DNA from 3 places in the Pseudomonas sp. H1_D04 genome. Region 1 is predicted to be linked to each of the others. Evidence: predicted binding sites of a transcription regulator. Region 1 holds the regulator's gene; each other region holds the start of a gene.
The links. Region 1 encodes sigma-54, which starts transcription at its own class of promoters, with help from an activator protein. Its sites were predicted from a motif close to ANTGGCATNNANNTTGCTNT; they were not measured.

Region 1 (10,184 bases):
GCTTCCCAGCAGCTTTATCGGTTTCTTCCTTGGCCTTGGCGACTTCACCGGCCCAACCATTGATGGTTTTGTCTAGGTCGTTGCCATTGCGCTGCATGGCGTCGGCAAACTGGTCACGGAACAGCTTGCCGATATTGATGCCGTTGATGATCACGTTGCGCAGTTTCCACTCGCCGTTGATCTTCTCCAAGGTGTACTGCACCGGGTACACGGCACCGTTATTACCTTTGACGCTCATGTTGACGCTGGTGCGATCGCCCGACTCATCACCGGCTGGAGCAACGGTAATACCTTGGTTGTTGTACTCAAGCAAAGCGTTGCCATAGAACTGGAACAGGCCGCGCTTGAAGTTTTCCTGGAACGTCTGCATCTGCGCAGGCGTGGCCTTGCGCGAATATTTGACCGTCATGATGCTGCGTGAGATGCCTTCAGCATCGACGACCGGACCGACGATGCTGTTGAGCGCTTCATAGAACTTGGTTGGATCTTGCTTGTACTGTTCTTTATTGGCCGTCAGGTCAGCCAGCATCTTGCTGGTGGTGTCCTGCACCAGTTCGTGCGCAGAACCTGCCGCGTTGGCCATCAATGGCAGTGCTGCAAGCAGTACCAGCAGGCCACGTCGCAAGGTAGAGATCATGAACAGATTCCTCATTTGGCGTCTTTATTGACCGTATTGAGCAAAAATTTTCCGATCAGGTCCTCAAGTACCAGCGACGACTGAGTGTCGTGGATGGTCGAACCATCCTTGAGCAGGGCTGTTTCCCCGCCCACGCTGACACCGATGTACTTCTCGCCCAGCAGCCCCGCAGTGAGGATAGATGCAGTAGAGTCGGTAGGCAGATTATCCACCTTCTTGTCCAGTTGCATCGTCACTCGCCCGGTGAAGCTGTCGCGATCCAGATCGATTGCCGTGACCTTGCCAATGGTTACACCGGCCATGGTCACTTTAGCTCTGACAGTCAAACCGGCGATATTGTCGAAGTATGCGTAAAGTTTATAAGTATCGGCGGTTGGGCTGGCCGAAAGACCGCTGACTCGCAGAGCCAGCAACAGTAAAGCCAGGATGCCAGCCAGCAAGAAAAGGCCGACACCGATTTCCACAGTGCGGTTTTGCATCAGAAGTCTCCAAACATCAAGGCGGTCAAAATGAAGTCAAGGCCAAGTACTGCCAGCGAGGCGTACACAACGGTCTTGGTGGTGGCACGACTGATCCCTTCTGAGGTGGGCTCACAGTCATAGCCTTGGAATACGGCGATCCAGGTCACTACAAAGGCGAAGACGATGCTCTTTATAATGCCATTGAGCACGTCACCACTGAAGGTCACGCTGTTTTGCATGTTGGCCCAGTAGGAGCCGTCGTAGACGCCAAGCCAGTCCACCGCTACCCACGAACCGCCCCAGATACCGACCACGCTGAAGATCATCGCCAGCAATGGCAGGGAAATGAAGCCGGCCCACAGGCGCGGGGCAACAATGTATTTGAGCGGGTCCACACCGATCATTTCGAGGCTGGACAGCTGCTCGGTAGACTTCATGTTGCCAATTTCGGCAGTCAACGCGGAACCTGCGCGCCCGGCGAACAGCAACGCGGTCACCACCGGTCCCAGTTCACGTAGCAGCGTCAGGGCAACCATCTGCCCCACTGCCTGCTCCGAACCGTAGCTGGACAGGATATTGAAGCCCTGCAACGCCAGCACCATGCCAATGAACACCCCGGAGACCACAATGATCACCAGGGACATCACACCCACCGAATGCAGCTGCTTGATCAACAGGCCAAAGCCACCGCCAATACCGCCGCGGCCGAGCAAGGCGTGGAACAGGAAAATCGTCGAGCGGCCGAGCACTTCGACGATGTCGATGCCGGAGCGACCGAAAAGGCGAACTTTCTCGATAAGAGATGTTTTGCGCATCAACGCTTCCCCAGAAGATCTGAGCGGTAATCCGCTGCCGGAAAGTGGAAAGGCACAGGGCCATCGGGGTCGCCGGTCATGAATTGGCGAATGCGCGGGTTGTCGGCGTTCATCAGCTCTTCAGGCGTACCCTGCCCCAGCACCTGGCCATCACCGACCACATAGAGGTAATCGGCAATGCTCGCGGTTTCTGCAAGGTCGTGGGAGACCACGATACTGGTGATACCCAGGGCATCGTTGAGCAGACGGATCAGTCGTACCAGCACACCCATGGCGATCGGATCCTGACCGACGAAGGGCTCGTCGTACATGAGAACCTGTGGATCGAGGGCAATGGCTCGCGCCAGGGCCACACGGCGCTTCATGCCGCCGGACAGTTCGTCGGGCATCAGATCAATTGCGCCACGGAGGCCGACGGCCTGCAATTTCAGCAACACAATGTCGCGAATCATTTCGTCGGACAGCTGGGTATGCACCCGCAGCGGAAACGCTACGTTCTCGAACACATCGAGGTCGGTGAACAGCGCACCGCTCTGGAACAGCACGCCCATATGCTTGCGCGCATCGAACAGATCACTGCGCGACAGCGTAGGCAGGTTTTGGCCATTGACCCACACTTCGCCGGCGCTGGGACGCAATTGCATGCCCATCAACCGCAACAGCGTGGTCTTGCCGCAACCGGACGGCCCCATGATGCCCGTGACCTTGCCACGGGGAATGCGAATATCGACGTTATTGAAGATGCTGCGCGTCCCGCGCTTGAAGGTCAGTCCCTTCAGCTCGACCGCGTAGGCGTTATCGGCACTCATCTAAACTCCTTGGGATGCAGCCTCTCACTCAGACACCACGCATGCGACAAACGTTTGCAACGGCGACGCATATAGATAGCCACATGGGCTGGGCGGACCGAACTGGCGGCGAACTATATCACTGCTGGTACAAGGCGCCCAAGGCCGGAACAGCGCTAGTTCAGTTTGGGGACAGGGAAAAAACGTTGCCGACTGTGTGACTGAGGATCGATCTCAGTCCCCTGCTGAATAAAGCCTGACGAACTTGCGTGAGGGAATTGATCATTACCGCTATAATCGCCGACTTTTCGTCAGGCTATACGATTTCAGACATGAGCCAATCCAGCGACCTTATCCAATCCGCACAACGCACCATCCGCCTCGAAGTCGAAGCCGTAGAAGGCTTACTGGCCCATATCGACGCAGATTTCGTACGCGCCTGCGAGATGATTCTGGCCAGCAAGGGCCGCGTTGTCGTGGTCGGCATGGGCAAATCGGGCCACGTCGGCAACAAGATCGCCGCCACCCTGGCGAGCACCGGGACCACGGCGTTTTTCGTGCATCCGGCGGAGGCGAGCCACGGCGACATGGGCATGATCACCAAAGATGACATCATCCTGGCGCTGTCCAACTCCGGTACCACCAACGAAATCGTGACCCTGCTGCCGCTGATCAAGCGCCTTGGCATCCAGATGATCAGCGTCACCGGCAACCCGGAGTCGACGCTGGCCAAGGCTGCCGATGTTAACCTGAACGTTCACGTCGCCCACGAAGCCTGCCCGCTGAATCTGGCACCGACCTCCTCCACTACCGCTGCCTTGGTTATGGGCGACGCTCTGGCCGTTGCACTGCTTGAAGCTCGCGGGTTCACGGCTGAAGACTTCGCGTTCTCCCACCCGGGTGGCGCACTGGGCCGCCGCCTGCTGCTGAAAGTGGAAAACGTTATGCATTCAGGCGATGAATTGCCCCACGTCCAGCGCGGCACCTTACTTAAGGACGCGCTGATGGAAATGACTCGCAAGGGCCTGGGCATGACCGTGATCCTTGAAGCTGACGGCCGCCTGGCTGGGGTATTCACCGACGGCGACCTGCGCCGCACCCTGGACCGCACCATCGATATCCACACTGCGACCATCGATGCAGTGATGACGCCACACGGCAAGACCGCACGCCCTGAGATGCTGGCAGCCGAAGCATTGAAGATCATGGAAGACCACAAGATCGGCGCCCTGGTGGTTGTCGATAGCGACGACCACCCGGTTGGCGCCCTGAACATGCACGACTTGCTGCGTGCGGGAGTGATGTAAATGACCAGCGACCTGTTGCAACGCGGCAAAAACATCAGACTGGCGATTTTCGACGTTGACGGCGTGCTGACTGATGGCCGCCTGTACTTCCTCGAAGACGGCAGCGAATTCAAGACGTTCAACACCCTCGACGGCCAAGGCATCAAGATGCTGATGGCTGCAGGCGTGCAAACCGCGATTATCAGCGGCCGAAAAACTCCCGTTGTGGAACGCCGCGCACAAAACCTGGGGATTCCTCACCTGTATCAGGGCCGCGAGGATAAACTGGTAGTTCTGGACGAGCTTCTTGGCCAACTCAACCTAAGCTATGAGCAGGTCGCCTACTTAGGCGATGATCTGCCCGACCTGCCGGTCATTCGTCGAGTAGGGCTTGGCATGGCCGTCGCCAATGCGGCGGCGTTTGTTCGCGAGCACGCCCATGGCATCACCTGCGCCCGTGGTGGCGAAGGTGCAGCCCGCGAGTTCTGCGAACTGATCCTGCGAGCCCAAGGCAGCCTTGAAGCGGCCCACGCCGCCTACCTATAGAGCGTTTTATGCTGAGTAAAAAGATTCGCAACTTCCTGTTATTCGGGGTCATTGCCGCGCTGTTCCTCGCGGTGGGCTACTGGAATATCAGTCCGGGGCGCTTCCTCGACCAGCCTGTTGCGCAGGTCGACGAGGGGGCCATCGACTATTACGCCACCAATGCCTATAGCGTGCAGTTCCTGCCCGACGGCAAGCTGCAGTACGAAATGACGTCGGACAAAGTCGAGCACTTGAAGGCCACCGAAGTCACTCTGCTGACTAATCCGGACCTGAACCTGTACCGCGGCACCGAATTTCCGTGGCATGTCACCAGCAAGCGTGGTGAGGTGAACCCCGACGGCACCGAGGTAGAACTGATTGACTCGGTACGTGTTGCGCGCACGGATGCCAAAGCCCGTGACACGGTGATTACCAGCAGTCGCATGACCGTATTCCCGCAGAAGCAATATGCGCAGACCGAGCAAGACGTTAGAATCGACGGCGCTGGCGGTGTATCGACTGGCAAGGGAATGAAAGCGTATTTGAAAGAAAGCAGGATACACCTGCTATCGAACGTAAGAGGACAGTATGAGGCTCGTTAAAACTCTCCCTATTTTGCTCGGTTTGGGCGCAGCACTGGGAAGCGTGAGCGCCTGGGCTCTGCCGAACGATAGCCAGCAACCGATCCACATCTCGGCTGACGATGCGCAACTGGATGACAAGCAAGGTGTTGCCACCTATACCGGCGGCGTAATCATCACCCAAGGGTCGATGAAGATCACCGGTAATACCGTGACACTGACGCGTACCCAAGCCGGTGACATCGACGTCGTGACCTCAGTGGGCAACCTGGCTTACTTCGAACAGAAGCAGTCCGCTGCCGACACTGGCCCGATGAAGGGCTACGGCAAGACCATTCAGTATCACGCCCAGCAGAATCGCATTGTGCTGATCGACCAGGCCAAGGTGCTCAGCCCCGATGGCAACTCCACGGAAGGTGAAAAGATCACCTATGACACCGTGAAACAGATCGCTAACGCCGGTCGTGCCAATGGCAGCAAGGTCACCGCACCGCGCCCACGCATCGACATGGTTATCCAGCCGAAGAAGAAGGCCGAGTAATGGCAACCCTGAAAGCCCAGCATCTGGCCAAGGCCTATAAAAGCCGTCAGGTCGTGCGCGACGTCAGCCTGTCGATCGACAGCGGCCAGATCGTCGGCTTGCTCGGCCCCAACGGCGCAGGCAAGACCACATGCTTCTACATGATTGTTGGCCTGGTCCAGGCGGATCAGGGTCGCGTACTGATCGACGACCTGGATGTCAGCCACCAGCCAATGCACGGTCGTGCACGCGCGGGTATTGGCTATCTTCCTCAAGAAGCATCGATCTTCCGCAAACTGTCAGTTGCCGACAACATTATGGCCATTCTTGAAACTCGCAAGGAACTGGACCGTGACGGCCGCCGACAGGAGCTGGAAAGCCTGCTGCAGGAATTCCATATCAACCACATTCGCGACAACCTTGGCATGAGCCTGTCCGGTGGTGAGCGGCGTCGCGTGGAAATCGCCCGCGCCCTGGCCACTGCCCCCAAGTTCATTCTGCTGGACGAACCGTTTGCCGGCGTCGACCCTATCTCGGTTGGCGACATCAAGCAGATCATCCATCACCTCAAGGCCAAGGGCATCGGTGTACTGATCACCGATCACAACGTGCGTGAGACCCTCGATATCTGCGAAACCGCGTATATCGTCAACGATGGTCAACTGATCGCAGAAGGCGACTCCGCCACCATTCTGGCCAACGAACTGGTCAAGGAAGTGTACCTGGGTCACGAGTTTCGCCTGTAAAGCCGCCTGCACAAACAAGGCGGTGGCAGGTCGTTTGCCTGATGCGCGGGAGTCAATGAAAACCTCCGGTTTTTTATTGTTACCGCGCTCTAGGCAAAGCCCTCGATATCAGGCATATAATTTGCTTATGTTTGGCGCTCACGCGCCCTGTCGTGGATGGCGCGTTGCGCCGGCGAATAAGGTGTTAAGCCCCTGCCATGAAACCATCGCTAGTCCTAAGAATGGGCCAGCAGCTGACGATGACACCGCAGCTGCAACAGGCCATCCGCCTGCTCCAATTGTCGACCCTGGACCTGCAACAGGAAATCCAGGAGGCTCTGGAGTCTAATCCGATGCTCGAACGCCAGGAAGAAGGCGACGACTTCGATAATGCAGACCCGTTGGCCGACAACATCGAGCAAAAACCCAACGCAGACGTGCAGGAACCGTCCTACCAGGAAACCGCCCCTACGGTGGATAACCTTGAGGAAGGCGATTGGAACGAACGCATTCCCAACGAGCTTCCCGTAGACACTGCTTGGGAAGACGTCTACCAGACCAGCGCCAGCAGCCTGCCCAGCAACGACGATGATGAGTGGGACTTCACTACCCGCACGTCCGCCGGCGAAAGTCTGCAGAGCCATCTGTTGTGGCAACTGAACCTCGCACCGATGTCGGACACCGATCGCCTGATCGCCGTCACCCTGATCGATTGCATCAATAACCAAGGCTATCTGGACGAGACACTCGAAGAGATTCTTGAGGCCTTCGACCCCGAACTAGATATCGAACTGGACGAAATCGAAGCCGTCCTGCACCGCATCCAGCAATTTGAGCCCGCGGGTATTGGTGCGCGCACCCTTAGCGAATGCCTGCAGCTGCAACTGCGCCAGCTGCCCGCCAAGACCCCATGGCTCGCCGAGGCCCAGCGCCTGGTCACCGAATACATCGACCTGCTCGGCAGCCGCGATTACAGCCAACTGATGCGTCGCATGAAACTCAAGGAAGACGATCTGCGCCAGGTCATCGAGCTGGTGCAAAGCCTCAACCCGCGTCCCGGCTCGCAGATCGAGTCCAGCGAGGCCGAATACGTAGTTCCTGACGTGATCGTGCGCAAGGACAACGAGCGCTGGCTGGTGGAGCTTAACCAGGAGTCAGTGCCACGCCTGCGAGTCAACCCGCAATATGCAGGTTTCGTGCGACGCGCCGACACCAGCGCCGACAACACCTTCATGCGCAACCAGTTGCAGGAGGCGCGCTGGTTCATCAAGAGCCTGCAAAGCCGTAACGAAACCCTGATGAAAGTCGCCACGCAGATCGTCGAGCATCAGCGCGGCTTCCTGGAATACGGCGATGAAGCGATGAAGCCTTTGGTTCTGCACGATATCGCCGAAGCGGTAGGCATGCACGAGTCGACGATTTCCCGCGTTACCACGCAAAAATTCATGCATACCCCACGGGGTATTTATGAGTTGAAATACTTTTTCTCCAGCCATGTCAGCACCTCAGAAGGCGGCGAATGCTCGTCCACGGCAATCCGCGCAATCATCAAAAAACTGGTTGCCGCGGAAAATCAGAAAAAGCCGTTGAGTGACAGCAAGATCGCTGGTTTACTGGAGGCACAAGGCATTCAGGTCGCCCGTCGAACCGTCGCCAAGTACCGCGAATCCCTTGGGATCGCGCCTTCCAGCGAGCGTAAGCGTTTGATGTGACGGGCGGGCCACAGCGTTCCAGTGGCGGGTATTCCTACCCGCCGCTTTATGCACTGGCAACGAAGGAGAAGCTGTATGCAAGTCAACATCAGTGGACACCATGTAGAAGTCACCCCTCCCCTGCGCGAATATGTCGAGCAAAAGCTGAAAAAGCTTGAGGGTCATTTTGACAAGATCACCAATGTGCAAGTGATCATGAAGGTCGACAAGCTTCAGCAGAAAATCGAAGCGACCCTACAGATTCCCGGTGGCGAAGTAGTCGCCAACGCCGAGCATGAAGACATGTATGCATCAATCGATGCCTTGACTGACAAGCTCGACCGCCAACTTAAAAAGCATAAGGAAAAGCAGCAGAGCCTTCTTCAGGGCACAGGCCGCTAACACTCCCCACCCATGATTCGACTTGAAACCATCCTGACCCCCGGCCGTTCCCTCGTGAACGTGCCGGGCGGCAGCAAGAAGAAAGCCCTCGAACAAATTGCCAACCTGATCAGCAGCCAAGTGCCTGAACTGGAGATGCAAGATGTCTTCGAGGCTCTGATTGCCCGTGAAAAACTGGGTTCCACCGGTTTTGGTAACGGCATCGCCATTCCTCACTGTCGCCTCAAAGGCTGTGAGACACCTGTCAGCGCGCTGCTGCACTTGGACGCGCCTATCGATTTCGATGCCATTGATGGCGCCCCGGTCGACCTGCTGTTTGTTCTGCTGGTCCCACAGGCCGCCACCGATGCGCACCTGGAACTGCTTCGGCAGATCGCCAGCATGCTCGACCGCAAAGAAGTACGCGACAAACTGCGCAGTGCCAGCAGCAACGAGGCGCTGTACCAAGTTGTCCTGGATGAGCAAAACGGGCAGTAATCATGCGTTTGATCATCGTCAGCGGCCGCTCCGGCTCGGGTAAAAGTACCGCCCTCAACGTTCTTGAGGACAACGGCTTCTATTGCATCGATAACCTGCCGGCCGGCCTACTGCCGGAGTTGGCGGAACGCGCTCTGATCCACACCGAGCTGGCGCAACCTCTGGTTGCCGTTTCGATCGACGCCCGCAACCTGCCCAGCCACCTCTCTCGGTTCCCGGAACTGTTGGAAGAAGTGCGCGCCAAGCATATTCATTGTGATGTGCTGTACCTGGACGCCGATGAAGAGACGCTGCTCAAACGCTTCTCCGAAACCCGTCGACGCCACCCCCTCAGCAGCCCTCACCGTTCTCTGGCTGAAGCCATCGAGGACGAAACCAAGTTGCTGGGGCCGATCATTGACCTCGCCGACCTTAAGATCAACACCACCGGCCTTAACCTTTACCAGCTGCGCGATGCCATCAAACTGCGCCTGCTGAACCAGCCGGAGCCTGGCACGGCGTTTCTCGTCGAGTCTTTTGGCTTCAAACGTGGCATGCCGGTGGATGCCGATCTGGTGTTCGACGTGCGCTGCCTGCCCAACCCCTACTGGAAGCCAGAGTTACGCGACCAATCAGGGCTGGACCTACCTGTGGCTGAGTACCTAGCCGCGCAGCCGGATGTGGAGGAGATGTTCCAGGACATTTCCAGCTATCTGCTCAAGTGGCTGCCGCGCTTTGCCGCGAGCAACCGGGCCTATGTCACTATTGCCATTGGATGCACCGGCGGTCATCACCGTTCGGTATACCTGACCGAGCGCTTGGGCCAAGCACTGCAACAAACCCTCAAGAACGTCCAGGTTCGCCACCGCGACCTTAGCTGAAAGGAACACCTGCGCGATGCCCGCTCTGGAAATTGAAATCATCAACAAGTTGGGTTTGCACGCCCGCGCCTCGGCCAAGTTTGTCGGAGTAGCCGGGCAGTTCCCCTGCCAGATCAGGGCTGGACGCACACCTGAAAGCATGGTCGACGGCAAAAGCATCATGGCAATGATGATGCTGGCGGCCGGCAAAGGCACCAAAATTCATTTGAAGACCGAAGGCGAGCAAGACCAGGAAGCGATGGAAGCTCTGGTGGCGTTGATCAACAACTACTTTGATGAGGGTGAGTAACCTCACCCTTTGACACAAACGTGAAGCCGCAACGGCTTCACCCCAATGCGGTATCCATCGCCATCATCAAGCAAAATCCAATGCAGAGCCCCAAGCTGGCGAGCTTTTCGTGGCCATTGCGCCGCGA
Region 2 (10,184 bases), 2.8 Mb from region 1:
TTTGGCCTGTCGTTCCTGGAAAACCTCTCGGAAATGACCATGTTGCGTCAGGTGGGCCTGATGGTCGGCCTGGCTGCCAGCGTGGCGATTGGTTTCGCCGTGGTGTTGTGGTCGCAACAACCCGATTACCGTCCGCTTTACGGCAGCCTGGCGGGCATGGATTCCAAGCAGATCATGGAAACCCTCGCCGCCGCCGACATCGCCTACACCGTAGAGCCCAACTCCGGCGCGCTGTTGGTTAAGGCCGATGACGTGGCCCGTGCGCGCATGAAGCTTGCCGCTGCCGGCGTAACGCCGTCCGACAGCAATATTGGTTTTGAAATCCTCGACAAGGACCAGGGCCTCGGGACCAGCCAGTTCATGGAAGCCACGCGCTACCGTCGTGGCCTGGAAGGCGAGCTGGCCCGCACCATCTCCAGCTTGAACAACGTCAAGGGCGCCCGTGTGCACTTGGCCATTCCGAAAAGCTCGGTGTTTGTGCGCGACGAGCGCAAGCCAAGTGCCTCGGTACTGGTGGAACTGTTTTCCGGCCGTTCGCTGGAGCCTGGTCAGGTTCTGGCGATTATCAACCTGGTGGCCACCAGCGTTCCTGAACTGAGCAAGTCGCAAATCACCGTTGTCGACCAGAAGGGCAACCTGCTGTCCGACATGGCGGAAAACTCCGCCCTGACCCAGGCCGGCAAGCAATTCGACTACAGCCGCCGTATGGAAAGCATGCTCACCCAGCGTGTGCACAACATCCTGCAACCGGTGCTGGGCAACGACCGCTACAAGGCTGAGGTGTCCGCCGACGTGGACTTCAGTGCCGTCGAGTCGACCTCCGAGCAGTTCAACCCGGACCAGCCAGCGCTGCGCAGCGAACAGTCCACCAGCGAACAACGCACCGCCAGCAATGGTCCGCAAGGTGTGCCGGGTGCCCTGAGCAACCAGCCGCCAGCCCCGGCTTCGGCCCCGCAAACCACCGGTGGCGCTGCTGCCACCGCTGGCGCGATCCAGCCCGGCCAGCCATTGTTGGACGCCAACGGCCAGCAGATCATGGACCCGGCTACCGGCCAACCGATGCTCGCCCCGTACCCGGCGGACAAGCGTAACCAGTCCACCAAGAACTTCGAACTCGATCGCTCCATCAGCCACACCAAGCAGCAGCAGGGTCGCGTCAATCGCCTGTCGGTGTCGGTGGTGGTCGATGACCAGGTCAAGGTCAATGCGGCGGATGGCGCCGTTACCCGTGCGCCGTGGAGCGCCGACGAATTGGCGCGCTTCACTCGCCTCGTGCAGGACGCCGTCGGCTTTGACGCCAGTCGTGGTGACAGCGTCAGCGTGATCAACATGCCGTTCTCCGCCGAGCGCGGTGAAGTCATCGCCGAAGCGGCGTTCTACACCCAGCCGTGGTTCTGGGACATCGTCAAGCAAGTGCTGGGTGTGTTGTTCATCCTGGTATTGGTGTTCGGCGTGCTGCGCCCGGTGCTCAACAACATCACCGGCAACGGCAAGAACAAACAACTGGCGGCGTTTGGCGGCAGTGACGTCGAGTTGGGTGGCATGGGCGGCCTGGACGGCGAACTGGCCAACGACCGCGTCAGCCTCGGCGGCCCGCAAAGCATCCTGTTGCCAAGCCCGAGCGAAGGTTACGACGCTCAGTTGAACGCAATCAAAAGTCTGGTAGCAGAAGACCCGGGCCGTGTGGCCCAGGTCGTGAAAGAGTGGATTAACGCAGATGAGTGATCGAGCCGCTGTTGCCAAGCTCACCAAGGTCGACAAAGCCGCAGTCCTGCTGCTGTCGCTCGGTGAAACCGATGCCGCCCAAGTGCTGCGCCACATGGGGCCCAAAGAGGTCCAGCGTGTGGGCGTGGCCATGGCGCAGATGCGCAATGTGCACCGTGAGCAAGTCGAGCAGGTGATGAGCGAGTTCGTCGAGATCGTCGGCGACCAGACCAGCCTGGGCGTCGGCTCCGACAGCTACATCCGCAAGATGCTCACCTCGGCCCTGGGCGAAGACAAGGCCAACGGCCTGATCGACCGCATCCTGTTGGGCGGAAACACCAGCGGTCTGGACAGCCTCAAGTGGATGGAACCGCGCGCCGTCGCCGACGTGATCCGCTTTGAACACCCGCAGATCCAGGCCATCGTGGTGGCGTACCTCGACCCGGACCAGGCCGGTGAAGTGCTCGGCCATTTCGACCATAAAGTGCGTCTGGACATCATCCTGCGCGTCTCATCGCTGAACACCGTGCAGCCGGCGGCCCTGAAAGAATTGAACACCATCCTGGAGAAACAGTTCTCCGGCAACTCGAATGCCTCGCGGACCACCTTGGGTGGTATCAAGCGTGCGGCAGACATCATGAACTTCCTCGACAGCTCGGTCGAAGGCCAGTTGATGGACTCGATCCGCGAGATCGACGACACCCTGTCCGGCCAGATCGAAGACCTCATGTTCGTGTTCAACAACCTCTCCGATGTCGACGATCGTGGCATCCAGGCGTTGCTGCGCGAAGTGTCCTCCGACGTGCTGGTGCTTGCCCTCAAAGGCTCGGACGAAGGCGTCAAAGAGAAGATCTTCAAGAACATGTCCAAGCGTGCTTCCGAACTGTTGCGCGACGACCTGGAAGCCAAAGGCCCGGTGCGCGTCAGCGACGTGGAAACCGCGCAGAAAGAAATCCTCACCATTGCCCGCCGTATGGCCGAAGCCGGAGAAATCGTTCTCGGTGGGAAGGGCGGCGAAGAAATGATCTAAGGCGCCCCTGATGTCGAACAAAGATGAGGCGCCCAGCGATCTGATTCGCGCACGGGATGTCGGTGGGTTCGACATCTGGTCGTTGCCCAGCTTCGACCCGCATGTGCCCGAGCCTGAGCCGGAACCCGTTGAAGAAACGCCGGTGGAAATGGAAGAAGTGCCGCTGGAAGAAGTCCAGCCACTGACCCTGGAAGAGTTGGAAAGCATCCGCCAGGAGGCCTACAACGAAGGCTTCGCAGCGGGTGAAAAAGACGGTTTTCGCAGCACCACTCTCAAGGTGCGCCAAGAGGCCGAAGCGGCGCTGAGCGTCAAGCTGGCCAGCCTGGAACGCTTGATGGGTGTGCTGTTCGACCCTATCGCCGAGCAGGATGCGCAGATTGAAAAATCCATGGTCGGCCTGGTGGAGCATATTGCACGCCAGGTGATCCAGCGCGAACTGGTGCTCGACTCCAGTCATATCGAAAGCGTGATGCGCGAAGCACTCAAGCTGCTGCCCCTGGGTGTCGGCAATGTGCGGCTGTACATCAATCCGCAGGATTTCGAACAGGTCAAAGCCCTGCGCGAGCGCCATGAAGAAACCTGGCGCATCGTCGAAGACGCAGCGCTTCAGCCCGGTGGTTGCCGGGTCGAGACCGAACACAGCCGCATTGATGCGACGGTGGAAACCCGCATCAGCCAGATCATGGCCAAGCTGCTGGATCAAGTCCACGAGCAGGTGTTGAACCCCGCCGAACCTGACCTCAGCGTCGACCTGGACGCCGCCGATGCGCCTTGATCGCACCAGCTTCGTCAAGCGCCTGAGCGGCTACGTCGAGGCCACTGAATTGCCCGGCCAGCCGATCCTTGAAGGGCGCCTGTTGCGTATGGTCGGCCTGACCCTCGAAGCCGAGGGCCTGCGCGCCGCCATGGGCAGCCGCTGCATGGTGATCAACGACGACAGCTACCACCCGGTGCAGGTCGAAGCGGAAGTGATGGGCTTTTCCGGCAACAAGATCTTCCTGATGCCCGTCGGCAGCCTGGCGGGCATCGCCCCCGGCGCCCGCGTGGTACCGCTGGCCGATACCGGCCGCCTGCCCATGGGCATGAGCATGCTCGGCCGGGTGCTGGACGGCGCCGGTCGTGCGTTGGACGGCAAGGGCGGCATGAAAGCCGAAGACTGGGTGCCGATGGACGGCCCCACCATCAACCCGCTCAACCGCAACCCCATCAGCGTGCCGCTGGATGTGGGCATCCGCAGCATCAACGGTTTATTGACGGTCGGCCGCGGCCAGCGTCTGGGCCTGTTCGCCGGTACCGGTGTGGGTAAGTCGGTGTTGCTCGGCATGATGACGCGCTTTACCGAGGCCGACATCATCGTGGTGGGGCTGATCGGCGAGCGGGGCAGGGAAGTTAAGGAATTCATCGAGCACAGCCTCGGTGAAGAAGGCCTCAAGCGCTCCGTCGTCGTCGCCTCCCCAGCGGATGATGCGCCGTTGATGCGTTTGCGCGCGGCCATGTACTGCACGCGCATCGCCGAATACTTTCGCGACAAGGGCAAGAACGTCCTGTTGCTGATGGACTCGCTCACCCGTTTTGCCCAGGCCCAGCGGGAAATCGCCCTGGCCATCGGCGAACCCCCGGCGACCAAGGGCTACCCACCGTCGGTGTTCGCCAAGCTGCCGAAACTGGTGGAGCGAGCCGGTAATGCCGAGGCCGGTGGCGGCTCGATCACTGCGTTCTACACGGTGTTGTCCGAAGGCGATGACCAGCAGGACCCTATCGCCGACTCGGCGCGGGGCGTGCTCGACGGCCACATTGTGCTGTCGCGCCGTTTGGCCGAAGAAGGGCACTACCCGGCTATCGATATCGAAGCGTCCATCAGCCGGGTCATGCCGGCGGTGGTCACGCCGGAGCATATGGTCCGCGCGCAACAGTTCAAGCAGTTGTGGTCGCGCTATCAACAGAGCCGCGACCTGATCAGCGTTGGCGCCTACGTGGCCGGTGGCGATCGCGACACCGACCTGGCGATCGCCCTGCAACCGCAGTTGGTGACTTACCTGCGCCAAGGCCTCAACGACAAGATCAGCATGGGTGAAAGCGAAGCGCATCTGCATTCCATCTTCGCCCCTGCGCCAGGCGGCTAAGCCATGGCCAACAGCCGCGCCGCGCGCCTGGCCCCCGTGGTGGACATGGCCGAAAAGGCCGAAAAAACCGCCGTACAGCGCCTGGGTTATTTCCAGGGCCAAGTGCGCTTGGCGGAAAGCAAGTTGGGTGACCTGGAACGCTTTCGCGGCGAGTACCAACAGCAATGGATCGAGCGCGGCACCAAGGGCGTTTCGGGTCAGTGGCTGATGGGCTACCAGGGCTTTCTCAACCAGTTGGAAACCGCCGTGGGCCAACAGCGCCAGAGCCTGGCCTGGCACCAGAACAATCTCGATAAGGCCCGCGAAAGTTGGCAAGAGGCGTTTGCCCGGGTCGAAGGATTGCGCAAGCTGGTGCAGCGCTATATCGATGAAGCGCGGGCGCTGGAAGACAAGCGTGAGCAGAAGTTGCTCGATGAGCTATCACAACGTCTTCCCCGCCAATCACAATTCTGAATGTGCCAGGGGGCTTGCCCCCGATAGCGATAGATCGGTCACTGAATTTGTTGACTGACCCACGGCTATCGGGACCAGGCCCTCTTCCGCATTTGACCTGCGGTGTTGCCCGGATCTCATTCGCCTGCTACACCTTGTGTCTATGCCCATGACAAGGAAGCAGTCGCATGTCAATCGAGTCAGAAGTATCCCTGGACGGGAAGAAGTTGACGATCGCTATCAAGGGACGGTTTGATTTCGGCAGTCATCAGACGTTTCGTGACGCCTACGAGCGTTACTACAAAGTGCCTGAGCTGTATGTGGTCGATCTGAAAGAAACCACGTACATGGACAGCTCGGCCTTGGGCATGCTCCTGCTGTTGAGGGACCATGCTGGCGGCGAAGAGGCGCGGGTTGAGGTGGTCAACACCAACTCCGATGTGCGCAAGATCCTCGCCATCTCCAACTTCGACAAGCTGTTCGACATCAAGTGAGCGCCCAGGCCCCCGCGGTTGAGCCGCTGACGATCCTGATCGCCGATGATAACGCTGCCGATCTTCTGTTGCTGTCGACCATTGTGCGGCGCCAGGGGCATCAGGTGCTCACCGCTACCAACGGCGAGGAAGCCGTCGAAGTCTTTGCCCGCGAACGGCCGCAGCTGGTGCTGATGGATGCTTTGATGCCAGTGATGGATGGCTACGGCGCTGCGCGGTGGATCAAGCAACTGGCGGGGGAAGAATTGGTCCCCATCATTTTCCTCACCTCCCTGCGCGAAAGCGCTGCCCTGGCCGAGTGCCTGGATGCCGGCGGTGATGACTTCCTGCCCAAACCCTATAACCAACTGATCCTGGCGGCCAAGATCAACGCCATGGACCGCCTGCGCCGCCTGCAAGCCACGGTGTTGCAGCAACGCGACATGATTGCCAAGCACCACGACTACCTGCTGCATGAGCAGCGCGTGGCCAAGGCAGTGTTCGATAAGGTCGCCCACTCCGGCTGCATCAATGCCGCACCGAACATCCGCTACCTGCAATCGCCCTATGCGCTGTTCAATGGCGACCTGCTGCTGGCGGCCTACACGCCGTCAGGCGACATGCACGTGCTGCTCGGCGATTTCACCGGCCATGGCTTGCCGGCGGCGGTGGGCGCTATGCCCCTGGCGGAAGTGTTCTATGGGATGACCGCCAAGGGCTATGGCCTGACGCAGATCCTTCGGGAGATGAATGCCAAGCTCAAGCGCATCCTGCCGGTGGACATGTTCTGCTGCGCCACCCTGTTGTGCCTGAGCACCGAGCGGCGCGTGGTGGAGGTGTGGAACGGGGGCATGCCCGACGGTTATGTGCATGACATCGCCAGCGGCAAGCGCACCCCGATGCAGTCGCGGCATTTGCCGTTGGGGGTGTTGTCGGCGCAAGCGTTTGATGACCGCACCGAAGTCTGGCCCATGGCGTTGGGCGACCGTGTGTTCCTGCTGTCCGACGGCGTGCTGGATACCGCAGATGCCAACGATCAACTGTTCGGCGCCGAGCGTTTGCAGCAGGTCTTTGCGGCCAATCGCGAGCCCAATCGTCTGTTTGAAGACATCGAACAGGCCCTGGCGGCGTTTCGCGGTGAAGCGCGTGATGACGTGAGCATGGTGGAAATCACCCTGCAGCACGGCCAATCCCTGCGCGCCACCGGGCCGTTGTATGCCGACAGCGGCCAATCCTGCCCGCTGGATTGGTCGGTGAGCTTCGAGTTTCGCGCCGAGACCCTCAAGCGCTACAACCCTTTGCCCTATCTGCTGCAACTGCTGCTTGAAATCCACGGCCTGCGCGAGCAGAGCGGGGCGCTCTACAGCGTGATGGCTGAGCTGTATTCCAACGCCCTGGAACATGGTGTGCTGGGGCTGGACTCGCGGCTCAAGCGCAATGCCCAGGGGTTTGCCGAATATTACCGCCAGCGCAATGACCGCCTGGCGAAGTTGAACAGCGGTTACGTGCGGGTGCATGTGCAGGTGGCGCCCACCCACATGGGCGGCAAAATGACGTTGCGCCTGGAAGACAGCGGGCCGGGTTTCGACGTGGAACAGATGCTGGCACGGCCGCTGGACGTCGATCGTCTGTCGGGTCGGGGCCTTAGCCTGGTGCGCCAGTTGAGCAGCGACGTACGCTGGTCTGACGGCGGGCGCAGTGTCTGCGTGGAGTTTTGCTGGGGGGCTCTGGCATAATCCGCCGATTCTTGATCAAGGAGCGAGCAAGTGGCAGAGATTCATATGGACCCGCAGGTGTTGTCGGGTTTGCAGGAGGTTATGGAGGGCGAGTATCCCAAGCTGCTTGATACCTTTCTTGATGACTCCCAGAAACGCATCGAGGCCCTGCACCAGGCGCGGGATGATGCCAAGGCTTTGGGACGGATTGCGCATAGTTTCAAGGGGAGCAGTGGGAACCTTGGGGCGCTGCGGTTGGCGCAGTTGTGTCAGTCGCTTGAGGCCAGGTCTTCTGAGCCGGCTTCGGACTTGGGGGAGTTGGTGGATCAGATTGATCGGGAGTTTGCGTTGGTGCGGCCCTTGTATGAGCACGAAAGGCAACGGTTTCAACTTTGATGGGTGACCTGTCCGTTACCGAATAACGGATAGGTCCACCCAAAAAACCGCAATCCAAGAAACCTGGCCCAACTCTTGCTCTATCTCCAGATACTGCATCCCCGACCCCCATGCAGTGGAGACCTTTACCTATGCCAGTCGCCCCCAATTCGCTTCTTCAGGCTGCCCCCGCGGCCAAGCCTCAAGCGCCCGCTGCCAACCCCCAGGTAGCGGCTGCGGACCCACGGGACAAGGGCCCTGGCTTCGCTCAAGTGTTCGCCAGCCAAGGCTCGAAACCGTCGGTCAAAACCGACGACAACGCGGCTAAACCCACACGCGACAAGCCTGTCGACGCCAGCGCCAAGCCGGCTGCCGGTACCGACAAGCCTGCCGCCAGTACACCGGCGGTTGCCGATAGCGGCAAGACCTTGCCTGCCAAGCCGTCCGACGACAGCGCCAATAAGGATGACGACGCACCCGCCGATCCAGCACTCGCGCAGCAGCCCCCGACTGATCCCGTCGTCGACCCGGCCATGATTGCCGCTGTCACGCCTGTGGTCTTGCCGGTGGTCGTGCCGGTGGAAACCCCGGAACCCGCCGCTGCCGCCCAGGACGACAAGGCCCTGCCGTTGGTCGCTGTGCCCATCGCGGCGACCGAGGAGGTCAAGCCGGCCTTCGATCCTGAGGCTGATCCCCTGGATGCCATGCCGGCCGTGCGCCTGGCGATGGAGCAGGGCGGGCATGTGTCGGCCAGCAGCCAGGCGCCGGCCAAAACCGCACCGACGACTACCCAGGACCAGCCAACCGCCGCGCAGAACTTTGCCGCTGGCCTGGCCACAATGGTCGACCAGCAAGCCACCAAAGACAGCACTGACCAAGGCGGTGACAAGGCCTTCAGCGGCTTGATCGAAGACGGCCTCAAAGACCTTAAAAACGCCACCAGCGACACCCGTGTCGATGATTTCGCCAATCGTTTGGCGGCATTGACCCAGGCGGCCACGCCGAAAACGGCCAACGCGTTGCCGCCGGTGACGAATGCGCCACTGGCCATGCACCAGAGCGGTTGGACCGACGAGATCGTCAATCGAGTGATGTACCTGTCCAGCGCCAACCTCAAGTCGGCGGAGATCCAGTTGCAACCGGCTGAACTCGGTCGTCTGGATATCAAGGTCAACATGACCGCCGACCAGCAAGCCCAGGTCAATTTCATGAGCGCCCACCCGGTGGTGCGTGAAGCGCTGGAAAGCCAGTCGGGTCGCCTGCGGGAAATGTTTGCGCAACAGGGCATGGGGCAGGTGGACGTCAACGTGTCCGACCAATCCCGTGGTCAGGAGCAGCAACAGCAGCAGGCCCAGACCAGTGGCGTGAGTCGCAGCGGGCGAGGGGCTGACAGCGGCGACAGTGGCAACCACATTGATGTGGCTGAAGCCGTGGTGCCAGTGAGCTCTACAGTGATCGGCTCCAGCGCCGTCGATTACTACGCCTGACTTGAGCCGCGTACAGATCCAAATTGTGGGAGGGGACTTGCCCCCCCGATGAGGGTGTATCAGTTAATCGATGTATGAACTGACACACCCTCATCGGGGCAAGCTCCCTCCCACATTTGTTTTGTGGTGTTCGTTCGTCTCTGCCTGCCAGACAACTCTGGCATAACACTTGCTCTTGCCTATCCGTAGATCTATGAATTCCCGAATAGTGACGGATTATTGGCATGGCGAAGAGCGACGACGCAGCAAAAGCACCCGCACCGGCAGGCAAAGGCAAGCTCAAGCTTATCCTGATGATAGTCGTGGGCCTGCTCCTGGCCATCGGGGCCTCGGTGGGCGGCACTTGGTACATCATGCATAGCAGTGCAAGCAAACAGGCACCTGCCGCCGAAACCGCCAGTAACGTCAAGTCACCGGCAATCTTCGAGCCGATGCTTCCGGCCTTTGTCGCCAACTTCAATCAGAACGGTCGTCAACGCTACCTGCAAGTGAGCATCACCTTGCTGGCACGGAATGCGGCGGATCTGGATGCCCTCAAAGTGCATATGCCGGTGATCCGCAACAACCTGGTGATGCTGTTCTCCGGGCAGAGCTTCGACACCTTGGCCACCCCGGTGGGCCAGGAAATGCTGCGCCAGAAGGTCACTGCCAGCGTGCAGGAAGTGGCCCAGAAGGAGCTCGGCAAAGTCGTGGTCGAGCAGGCGCTCTTCACTAACTTCGTATTGCAGTAGGATCACGACATGGCCGTGCAAGACCTGCTGTCCCAGGATGAAATCGACGCGCTGTTGCATGGCGTCGACGACGGTCTGGTACAGACCGAAATGGCTGCCGAGCCCGGCAGCGTC
Region 3 (10,184 bases), 2.5 Mb from region 1:
GAGCTGTTCAAGCAAATTAATCCCCGGAAACAGCTCATACCGCCTGTCCGGAACCGGCCACCCAGGACTATCATGCCGATAGCCCTGTCTCTCACTGCAAGGAGCCGCTCGGAACGCCGATGCGTCAGATCTGGAAATCTTTTCGAGCCCTTTATTTCGCGTCCTTGATGATGCTGATCGGCTCTGGCCTGCTCAGTACCTACCTGGCCTTGCGTCTGGCGGCCGACCATGTCGACAGCCTATGGGTGGGTGCGCTGATGGCGGCCAACTACTTTGGCCTGGTTTTGGGCGGCAAGATCGGGCACCGCTTGATTGCGAGAGTCGGGCATATCCGTGCCTATGCCACCTGCGCCGGTATCGTCGGCGCGGCGGTGCTGGGCCATGGCCTGATCGACTGGTTGCCGGCCTGGATCGTGCTGCGGATGATCGTCGGCCTCGGAATGATGTGCCAGTACATGGTCATCGAGAGCTGGCTCAATGAGCAGGCGGATGCCAAGCAGAGGGGCGTGGTATTCAGCGGCTATATGATCGCGTCCTACCTTGGGCTGGTGCTGGGTCAATTGATCCTGGTCATGCATCCCCAGCTTGGCCTTGAGTTGCTGATGCTGGTGGCGCTGTGCTTTGCCCTGTGCCTGGTGCCGGTGGCCATGACTCGACGTATTCACCCGGCGGCCTTACACCCCGCGCCGATGGAGCCGCGTTTCTTTATCAAGCGCGTGCCCCAGTCGCTAAGTACAGTGCTGGGTGCGGGGCTGATTGTCGGTTCGTTTTACGGTTTGGCGCCGCTTTATGCGTCCCAGCAGGGGCTCACGACGGAGCAAGTCGGCCTGTTCATGGGTAGCTGTATTTTTGCCGGGCTGCTGGTGCAGTGGCCTCTGGGCTGGTTGTCGGATCGTTATGATAGGGCGCTGTTGATTCGTTGTTTTGCCTTGTGCCTGGCGGTAGCGGCCTTGCCGCTGGCGATCATGACTCAGGTGCCGCTGGAAGTGCTGTTTGTCGCGGGCTTCCTGTGTTCGCTGGTGCAGTTCTGTCTGTACCCGCTGGCGGTGGCGTTTTCCAATGACCATGTGGAAGGCGACCGTCGAGTATCGCTGACTGCCATGCTGCTGGTGACTTATGGCGTTGGTGCGAGTATCGGGCCGTTGCTGGCAGGCGTGATCATGAAGATGTTCGGCAGCCAAATGCTGTATGCCTTCTTCAGCCTGTGTGCGTTGATCCTGGTATGGCGCATCCGGCCGAAGGCGGTGACCAATTTGCATCAGGTGGAGGATGCCCCCCTGCATCACGTGGCGATGCCCGACAGCATGTCGAGTTCGCCGCTGGTGGCCGCGCTTGATCCACGGGTCGATGAGCAGGTGGTGCAGGAGCAGATGCAGAATGTCCCTGATCCTAATCCTGAGCCTGAGCCGGAAACTGATCCCCTGGCGCCAGTAGATGAGCCAGCCTTTGTCGGGCCGCCGGAACCTCTGGGGCCGGAAGAGCATCCGCATGACTTGAGCAGGGCGCGCCCCTGAAAGTAAAAACGGGCAGATCCCCAAAGGATCTGCCCGTTTTTTTGCCGCGATCTTTAATGATTAAAAATCGTCGTCCTTGTCGAAGCGCCGCGCTTCTCGCTGCAGTTGATACACAAAACGTTCGACTTGGCGCTGCACCAGGCCACTCATGTTGTGGAAGCGCACGCCAGCAAAGGTGGTGTTTATCTTCTCTTCGAAGTGCAGGTAACGCAGCTCGACCGAAGTGGTCATGCTGCCAAACGGCAGGGCGGCGATAAAGCGGTCGTAGACCTGGCCCAGTTGCAAGCGTTCGGAGATGTCGCCTTCAAAGCGCAGTTTGCAGCCGGTGGCGGAGATATCGAGCAATTTGCCGTTGACCGGCGCCTTGAGTTTTTCGCCGCCGAGCTCGATGTTCACCAGTTGTGCCAGCTTCAGCGCGGCGCGAAATGCATTGCGGCGCTGATGGTAGACCACCTCGTCCGGCAGGCTGCCGGTGTAGATACGGTGGCCATCTTTTTCGCTGATTTTGAGGTTGCCGGTGCTTTCCCAGGCGACGCGCACGCCGTCGTGGAAGCCTTCGATACGGAAGGGTTCGCCGTTTTCGAGGTGGCGTTCGCCATCACGGGGAATCATTTCGTCCAGCGCCAGCGTGCTGCTGTCACGGTTAACGTCCACCAGATAGCTCTGGAAGCGCTGGCTGCGCTCATGGAAGGTGATGATCAGCGGGTCATGGCTGTCTTGCAGCATCCGCAAGGTGCCTGCGATTTCCAGAGGCGTGGTGAGCACCTTGGGTGGCTGCGGCGCATCTTCCGCATTAAGGGCGTTGAACACGGTTCTTCCATCTCCAGACAAAATACGACTACACGCAAGAACCGGCATTTTGCCAGCATGTGGCGCGCCTTGGATAGGGCGCACAGTAAACTGGCGTCAGGCTTGGCTGCGGGTGCTTGGCTTGACCAGGCGCGAGGTTGATCCCTGGGCGTTATACAGTGCCGGCGGCTCTCCGCCGTGGAGTATGCGCAACTGGTTGGCAGTCGTGGCTTGCTGAAGCTGGATCGACTGACCGTTAAGCAGGTTGGCTTCCTGGCACTGGGCGAGCAATTGGTTAAGTTCTTTGCTCTGGCTCAGGAGCTGATCGCCGACCGAGGAGTGGCTGGCCAGCTGCGCCAAGCCGTCGTGGTCTGCCGGCAGGCCAAGGCTGATCAGGATCTGGCTGCGTTTTTTGCCGTGCTGTTCCAAGAGGACAATCAGCGACTGTTTGCGGGCCAGAATTTCTTCCAGCAACGGCATATCCCGGCCGTAAAGGGCCAGTGATTCCTCTCTTAGCAGCTCCAGCAATTGTTGCGTCGGCGCTAGATCATCAATGATCAGTTGCAGCAAATGTTCGTCGTGATGCATGGCTGGCCTTGGGTTTTAAGCGTCCAAAAGCCCTGCGCAGGCCTTTGCCTAGCGCTCGGCTTCGAAATTAAGCAGCTTGCTGGCTACACGGTTGCTGTCGACTTTATAGCTGCCATCGGCGATTGCCTGTTTCAATTCGGCCACACGGGCTTTATTGACCACGGGTTGATCGCGCAGCGAGTCAGTGACCTTCTGCAACTGTTGAGCCTCATTGCTCAGGTGTACGGATTCCCCGCTCTGGCTGGCCTGTTCTGCCTTGACGGGCAGCGCCGGGGCCTTGGCTTCTACGCTGTCCTTGGTGCTGGTGGTGCGCGTAGTGCCTGACGTCGTCGGGGCGTTATTTAAACGGCTGAAATCGATGACCATGATAAAAAAACCTCTGGGTATTTGGACGCTTGCCATGTTTTCGGCCATACCCGGACAAACTTTAGGCGCGAATGACAATAAATCTCCGCACGGGACTTCTCGTGCACAGTGTAGGAAAACCCAGCGTCCTGTACCAGTAATCTATAAAGCGACCTCGACTTGCCCTGGGGCTGTCACCCGCGCCTTGATCACGCGGTTGGAGTTGAGGTTCTTGACTCGAATCTGTTCGCTCATGCCGCCGTTGGACAGTGCTTCGCCAGGCATTTTCACATTCAATCCCCCGCTGCTCGCGGAAATCACTACCTGATCGCCCTTGCGAATGACCTCGGCCTGTTCCAGATGCACCAGCGTAATCACCTGATCGGTGACCACTGGTCGGGTCAATTTCTGCCCGATGGCCTGGTCCACTGATGTGAGATAGCCCTGGTTGATCAGGCTGATGTCGCGTTCACGCAGCACAACGTCTTCAAAACCAATGATGCCGGTGCGTTTCAGCGGTCGGGCCACCACCACTACATCGCGGAATAGCTTGACCTGTGCCGGCACAAACACCGTCCAGGGCGAGGCGCCATCGCAGCGCACCCGCACCGTCACGCGGCCGATAGGCTGAGCAGGGCTTTCCAGGGTCGCTGTCAATTCCTTGTCGCACATAGGCATGCGCAGGCGCGGGTCCAACTGGTTGACCTGGATTTCATAACGCCCCGGTGTCTGGGTGGTCGCCAGATAATCTTCTACAGTGAACTCAAGAAAGCCCTGAGTGACGCCGATAAGTAGATCAGGCAAGGTGACGTTATCTGCGCGGGCCGTGGCGCCGAGGCAGAAAGCAAGCAATGCCACCGAGGCGCAGAGCAATCTGCGGTACTGTGGGAATCGAAGGCGTCGGGAAACTGTCGTTTTAATATCCATGGCCAATAAATAGCAAAGCTCGTGCCGTTTAGTGTTGGGTGCGCGTCGCACCTTCAAGGTTTTAGCGTAGGAGTCTGGGCATGGCAGGAGTAATGGATTCAGTAAACCAGCGCACACAGCTGGTAGGGCAGAATCGCCTGGAGTTGTTGCTTTTTCGCCTGGATGGCAAACAGCTGTACGGCATCAATGTGTTCAAGGTGCGGGAAGTGCTGCAATGTCCCAAGCTGACGATCATGCCCAAGTCCAGCCCTGTGGTGTGTGGCGTAGCCAACATCCGTGGCGCGACCATCCCGATTCTTGACCTGGCCCTGGCCACCGGTTCGGCTGGCCTGCAGGACCGCGAGAGCCCGTTCGTAATCATCACCGAGTACAACACCAAGACCCAGGGCTTCCTGGTGCGCTCGGTGGAGCGCATCGTCAACATGAACTGGGAAGAGATTCATCCGCCGCCCAAGGGCACTGGCCGCGACCACTACCTCACGGCGGTGACGCGGGTCGATAACCAGTTGGTGGAAATCATCGACGTGGAGAAGATCCTTGCCGAAGTTGCGCCGACCTCGGAATCGATTTCCGTGGGCGTGGTGGATGCCGAAACGGCGCATAAGGCGGTCTCGCTGCGTGTGCTCACGGTGGATGACTCCTCGGTGGCACGCAAGCAGGTGACCCGTTGCCTGCAAACCGTCGGCGTGGAAGTCGTGGCGCTTAATGATGGTCGCCAGGCGCTGGATTACCTGCGCAAGCTGGTGGATGAAGGCAAGAAACCGGAAGAAGAATTCTTGATGATGATTTCCGACATCGAGATGCCGGAAATGGACGGCTACACCCTCACGGCTGAGATACGCAGCGATCCACGCATGCAAAAATTGCATATCATCCTGCATACTTCGTTGTCGGGCGTATTCAATCAGGCGATGGTCAAGAAGGTCGGTGCCGATGACTTCCTGGCCAAATTCCGTCCTGATGACCTGGCATCCCGGGTAGTCGACCGGATCAAGGCAGCAGATCACAGCTAAGGGCTTGTTGCCCTGGCGGTCTTACGATTTTAGAGGCGGTATCAGTGTCTACGGGTAATTTGGATTTTGAACAGTTCCGGGTCTTCCTGGAAAAAGCCTGTGGCATATTGCTCGGTGAAAACAAGCAATACCTGGTATCCAGCCGTCTTAACAAACTGATGGAGCAGCAGGGCATCAAGTCTCTGGGCGAGTTGGTTCAACGGATCCAGGGGCAGCCGCGCAGTGGTCTCAAAGAAATGGTGGTCGATGCCATGACCACCAACGAAACCCTTTGGTTTCGTGATACTTACCCCTTTGAAGTGCTCAAGAGCAAAGTGCTGCCGGAGGCTATCAAGGCCAGCCCGGGCCAGCGTTTGCGCATCTGGTCGGCAGCCTGCTCCTCGGGGCAGGAACCGTACTCTATCTCGATGTCCATTGATGAGTTCGAACGGACAAACATGGGTCAGTTGAAGGCCGGGGCACAAATTGTTGCCACTGACCTGTCCGGCACTATGCTCACTAATTGCAAGACCGGCGAGTACGACAGCCTGGCTCTGGGACGTGGGTTGTCCCAGGAACGCCTGCAACGTTACTTCGACCCGAAAGGGGCGGGGCGTTGGGCGATCAAGGCGCCAATCAAGAGCCGCGTTGAGTTCCGCTCGTTCAACCTGCTTGATAGCTACGCCAGCCTTGGCAAGTTCGACATGGTGTTTTGCCGCAACGTGCTGATCTACTTTTCGGCCGAAGTGAAGAAAGACATCCTGTTGCGCATCCACGGCACCCTCAAGCGTGGTGGTTACTTGTTCCTCGGTGCTTCCGAGGCGCTCAATGGCCTGCCGGATCATTTCCAGATGGTGCAGTGCAGCCCTGGGATCATCTACCAGGCCAAGTAATAAAGCGTACGCGGTCAAGAATGTGGGAGGGGGCTTGCCCCGATAACGGTGGTTCAGTTGATGCATCTATCACTGATACACCGTTATCGGGGGCAAGCCCCCTCCCACATTTTTTTGTGCGGCAATCCTCAGGATAGCGGCAAGCCGGATTGCCGCTTTACTGGCGCTACGCGGAGACCCGTTGCCGCTTTTCTGGCATTGCCGCCGGCAATATCCCCGTAAACCCTTGATTCATGGGCTTTTCAGAAACTGGCATGCGCTTTGCTATAACCCAGTTAACGAACAGCAGGTCAGCCTAAAGGTTTCCGCCATGAGCATCAGCTTCGATAAAGCGCTCGGTATCCACGAAAAAGCCCTGGGCTTCCGCGCCCAGCGTGCTGAAGTCCTGGCCAACAACATTGCCAACGCCGATACCCCGAACTACAAGGCTCGGGACCTGGACTTCTCCGCCGTGCTTGCCGCACAGCAGGACAAGACCAAGAACGGCACCTTCGCCTTGAACATGACCAACAACCGTCATATCGAAGCACAAGGTCTGAGCAGTGGTGACGAGTCGCTGCTGTATCGCACGCCGATGCAGCCGTCGATCGACCAGAACACCGTCGACGCCCAGCTGGAGCAATCGGCCTACGCCGAGAACTCGGTGAACTTCCAAGCCAGCTTTACGCTGCTCAACAGCAAATTCAAAGGGCTGATGTCGGCCCTTCGTGGAGAGTAAGCCATGTCCCTGTCCAGTGTTTTCAATATTGCCGGTAGTGGCATGAGCGCCCAGACCACGCGTCTCAACACCGTCGCCAGTAACATCGCCAACGCCGAGACTGTGTCTTCGAGCATTGACCAGACCTACCGTGCGCGTCACCCGGTCTTCGCCACCATGTTCCAGGGCGGCCAGAACGGCGGCAGCGATTCGTTGTTTCAGGAGCAGGGCGCAGCAGGCTCTGGCGTGCAGGTGCTCGGCGTGGTCGAAGACCAGAGCAACCTCGAAGCCCGCTACGAGCCGAACCACCCGGCTGCGAACGAAAAAGGCTACGTGTACTACCCGAACGTCAACGTGGTCGAGGAAATGGCCGACATGATTTCCGCCAGCCGCTCGTTCCAGACCAATGCGGAAATGATGAACACCGCCAAAACCATGATGCAGAAGGTCCTGACCCTGGGTCAGTGATAAGGGGCGCCAAATAATGGCCATCGTTGATACGTCTACTAATTCGGCAGTCCAGGACCTTTTCAATTCCAAGGTCAGCACTGCAACAAACAATGTCGCGAGTACGGCTGCTGCTGCTACCGGCAATCAGTCGTTGGGTAAAGATGCATTCCTGCAGCTGCTCGTCACCCAGCTGAAAAACCAGGACCCGCTGTCGCCTCAGGACAACGGTGCATTTGTGGCCCAACTGGCCCAGTTCAGCAGCCTGGAAGGCATCAACACCCTCAACGACTCGGTGAATGCAATCTCCAGCAACTTCAGCTCCTCCCAGGCGCTGCAGGCTTCGTCGCTGGTTGGGCGTTCGATCATCACCCAGACCGACAAGGCCCTGGTGGATACGAGCAAGAGCATGAACGGTTCGGTAGCTGTGACTGCAGCCACCGGTAACGTCGCCATCAAGATCACAGACAAAGATGGCAACTTGGTGCGCACCATTGATATGGGTGCCCAGAGCGCCGGCACCGCGAGCTTCATCTGGGATGGCAAGAACGATGCGGGTGAGGTGGCTCCAGCGGGCACCTACACCTTCGCGGCCACGACCAAGAATGACGCGGGCGATTCAGTGGCCCTGGCCACTTCGTTGCCGGCAACGGTGACCAGCGTGACTTTGAGCAAGACCGGTGGCGAGATGCTGCTGAACCTTGCGGGTGGCATGGGCAGCGTCAAGCTGTCGCAAATTCAGACTATCGGTACATAGAGCCGGCTAACTACGGCAGAGGGAGAGAAACATGTCTTTTAATATCGGCCTTAGCGGCCTCTATGCGGCCAACAAACAATTGGACGTGACTGGCAACAACATCGCCAACGTCGCGACCACTGGCTTCAAGTCGTCCCGTGCGGAATTCGCCGACATCTACGCCGCGTCCAAATTGGGCACCGGCCAGAACAGCATCGGCAATGGTGTGAACCTGGCGGCGGTGTCCCAGCAGTTCACCCAAGGTGACGTCAACAACAGCGGCGGCGTGCTGGACATGGCGATCCAGGGCGGTGGCTTCTTCGTGCAGAAGGGCAGCGACGGTTCGCTGGAATACACCCGTAGTGGTGCGTTCCGTGCCGACAAAGACGGCTATATCACCAACAACACCGGCACCTCGCGCCTGCAAGGCTACGCAGCGGATGAAGACGGCAAGATCATCAAGGGTGGCTTGACCGACCTGCAACTGAACTTGTCTTACCTGCCGCCGAAGGCGTCCACCAAAGTGGATTCCACCAGTAACCTGAACTCGTCGGAGCCGGTGATCAATCAGACCGACAAGCCGTTCAACCCAAGCGACACCACCACCTTTACCACTCAGTACAGCACCACCTTGTACGACTCCCAAGGCAACTCGCACGCCATGGTGCAGTACATGGTGAAAACCGACGCCAACGAATGGAATGCCTACACGTTGATCGATGGTCGTAACCTGGATGGTTCCAAGCCGACAACGACCGGCACCACTGCACCTGTGCCATCGACCATCACTTTTGATGGTGCCGGTAAGCTTAAAGATGTTGTTACCGGTGGCGTGAGCAGCAAGACATTGACGCTCACTGGCTGGGTCCCAGGATCGGTGACCGATGGCAATTGGACGCCAAACGAAGCGACCGCCGGGCCAATTGCCGTGAATATGGGCAATATCACCCAGTACAACTCGGCCAGCTACCGCAACCCACCGACTACCGACGGCTACGCCACCGGCCAGATCACCGGCCTGAAAATCGACGGCAACGGCGTCATGTTCGCCACGTTCAGCAACCAGCAGAGCAAGGCCATTGGCCAGATCTCCCTGGCCAGTTTCAACAACGAACAGGGCCTGCAGCCTGCGGGCAGTACCGCTTGGAGAGAGACCTTCTCCTCGGGCCAGCCGGGTTACGACACCCCGCAATCCGGGACCCTGGGTTCGATTGTGGCCAACTCCCTGGAGAACTCCAACGTCAACCTGACCAACGAGCTGGTAGACCTGATCAAGGCCCAGAGCAACTATCAGGCGAACGCCAAGACCATCTCCACCCAGAGCACCATCATGCAGACCATCATTCAGATGACCTGATGCGGTAATGCTCCACAAGAAGCCCCTCGTGAGAGGGGCTTTTTTGTGGATGTAAGAAAAGTGTGTTTGAAACGGTCCCCACGCGTGAGAGCGATCAAACCGCAGGCAAAAGAAAACCCCCGACCAGCCCAGAGGGTTGATCGGGGGTTTCGAGTAAGCGCTGTTGGGCGCTTACCTGCTCAGCTTATTGGCAAGCTTCGCAATCCGGCTCATCAATCGCGCAGGCCTTTGGCACGGGTGCCGGATCGGCTGGAGCAGCGAGTACCGAGTCATCACCATGGTTGCCGCTGGATACAGCGTTCAGCTTACCGGTGTTGATGGTCGACTTCTCGGTGCTGGTTGCGGCCAGGGCACGGAGGTAGTAAGTGGTTTTCAGGCCACGGTACCAAGCCATGCGGTAGGTCACGTCCAGCTTCTTGCCCGAAGCGCCAGCGATGTACAGGTTCAGGGACTGAGCCTGGTCGATCCACTTCTGACGACGGCTGGCGGCGTCAACGATCCACTTGGTGTCCACTTCGAAGGCGGTCGCGTAGAGCTCTTTGAGTTCTTGCGGGATGCGCTCGATCTGCTGCACGGAACCGTCGTAGTACTTCAGGTCGTTGATCATGACCGAGTCCCACAGGTCGCGAGCCTTGAGGTCGCGAACCAGGTACGGGTTGATCACGGTGAATTCGCCCGACAGGTTCGATTTCACATACAGGTTCTGGTAGGTCGGTTCGATCGACTGGGACACGCCGGTGATGTTGGCGATGGTCGCGGTCGGTGCGATGGCCATGATGTTGGAGTTACGAATACCTTTCTGCACGCGGGCACGTACCGGCGCCCAGTCCAGGGATTCTTCCAGGTCAACATCAATGTACTTCTGGCCACGTTGCTCGATCAGGATCTGTTGCGAGTCC

Region 2: the regulator sigma-54 is predicted to act here: its motif matches at 7,936-7,955, upstream of AB4N82_RS18370 (flagellar hook-length control protein FliK).
Region 3: the regulator sigma-54 is predicted to act here: its motif matches at 6,297-6,316, upstream of flgB (flagellar basal body rod protein FlgB).

The regions. Positions count from the first base shown of each region.
Region 1 covers NZ_CP162826.1:1,136,863-1,147,046, forward strand. The annotation lists gene AB4N82_RS05275 (MlaC/ttg2D family ABC transporter substrate-binding protein) at 1-637, opposite strand, end outside; gene mlaD (outer membrane lipid asymmetry maintenance protein MlaD) at 649-1,116, opposite strand; gene mlaE (lipid asymmetry maintenance ABC transporter permease subunit MlaE) at 1,116-1,913, opposite strand; gene AB4N82_RS05290 (ATP-binding cassette domain-containing protein) at 1,913-2,722, opposite strand; gene AB4N82_RS05295 (KpsF/GutQ family sugar-phosphate isomerase) at 3,034-4,008, shown strand; gene AB4N82_RS05300 (KdsC family phosphatase) at 4,009-4,533, shown strand; gene lptC (LPS export ABC transporter periplasmic protein LptC) at 4,542-5,114, shown strand; gene lptA (lipopolysaccharide transport periplasmic protein LptA) at 5,101-5,634, shown strand; gene lptB (LPS export ABC transporter ATP-binding protein) at 5,634-6,359, shown strand; gene AB4N82_RS05320 (RNA polymerase factor sigma-54) at 6,557-8,050, shown strand; gene hpf (ribosome hibernation-promoting factor, HPF/YfiA family) at 8,126-8,431, shown strand; gene ptsN (PTS IIA-like nitrogen regulatory protein PtsN) at 8,444-8,908, shown strand; gene rapZ (RNase adapter RapZ) at 8,911-9,768, shown strand; gene AB4N82_RS05340 (HPr family phosphocarrier protein) at 9,785-10,057, shown strand; gene AB4N82_RS05345 (ZIP family metal transporter) at 10,095-10,184, opposite strand, start outside.
Region 2 covers NZ_CP162826.1:3,950,238-3,960,421, forward strand. The annotation lists gene fliF (flagellar basal-body MS-ring/collar protein FliF) at 1-1,725, shown strand, start outside; gene fliG (flagellar motor switch protein FliG) at 1,718-2,734, shown strand; gene fliH (flagellar assembly protein FliH) at 2,745-3,509, shown strand; gene fliI (flagellar protein export ATPase FliI) at 3,499-4,857, shown strand; gene fliJ (flagellar export protein FliJ) at 4,861-5,310, shown strand; gene AB4N82_RS18355 (STAS domain-containing protein) at 5,478-5,783, shown strand; gene AB4N82_RS18360 (SpoIIE family protein phosphatase) at 5,780-7,498, shown strand; gene AB4N82_RS18365 (Hpt domain-containing protein) at 7,529-7,873, shown strand; gene AB4N82_RS18370 (flagellar hook-length control protein FliK) at 8,005-9,339, shown strand; gene fliL (flagellar basal body-associated protein FliL) at 9,564-10,070, shown strand; gene fliM (flagellar motor switch protein FliM) at 10,080-10,184, shown strand, end outside.
Region 3 covers NZ_CP162826.1:3,636,615-3,646,798, forward strand. The annotation lists gene AB4N82_RS16860 (MFS transporter) at 120-1,514, shown strand; gene AB4N82_RS16865 (flagellar brake protein) at 1,575-2,324, opposite strand; gene AB4N82_RS16870 (flagella synthesis protein FlgN) at 2,421-2,891, opposite strand; gene flgM (flagellar biosynthesis anti-sigma factor FlgM) at 2,940-3,257, opposite strand; gene flgA (flagellar basal body P-ring formation chaperone FlgA) at 3,399-4,163, opposite strand; gene AB4N82_RS16885 (chemotaxis protein CheV) at 4,244-5,176, shown strand; gene cheR (protein-glutamate O-methyltransferase CheR) at 5,221-6,048, shown strand; gene flgB (flagellar basal body rod protein FlgB) at 6,359-6,766, shown strand; gene flgC (flagellar basal body rod protein FlgC) at 6,770-7,213, shown strand; gene flgD (flagellar hook assembly protein FlgD) at 7,230-7,949, shown strand; gene flgE (flagellar hook protein FlgE) at 7,981-9,285, shown strand; gene AB4N82_RS16915 (ribonucleoside-diphosphate reductase subunit alpha) at 9,470-10,184, opposite strand, start outside.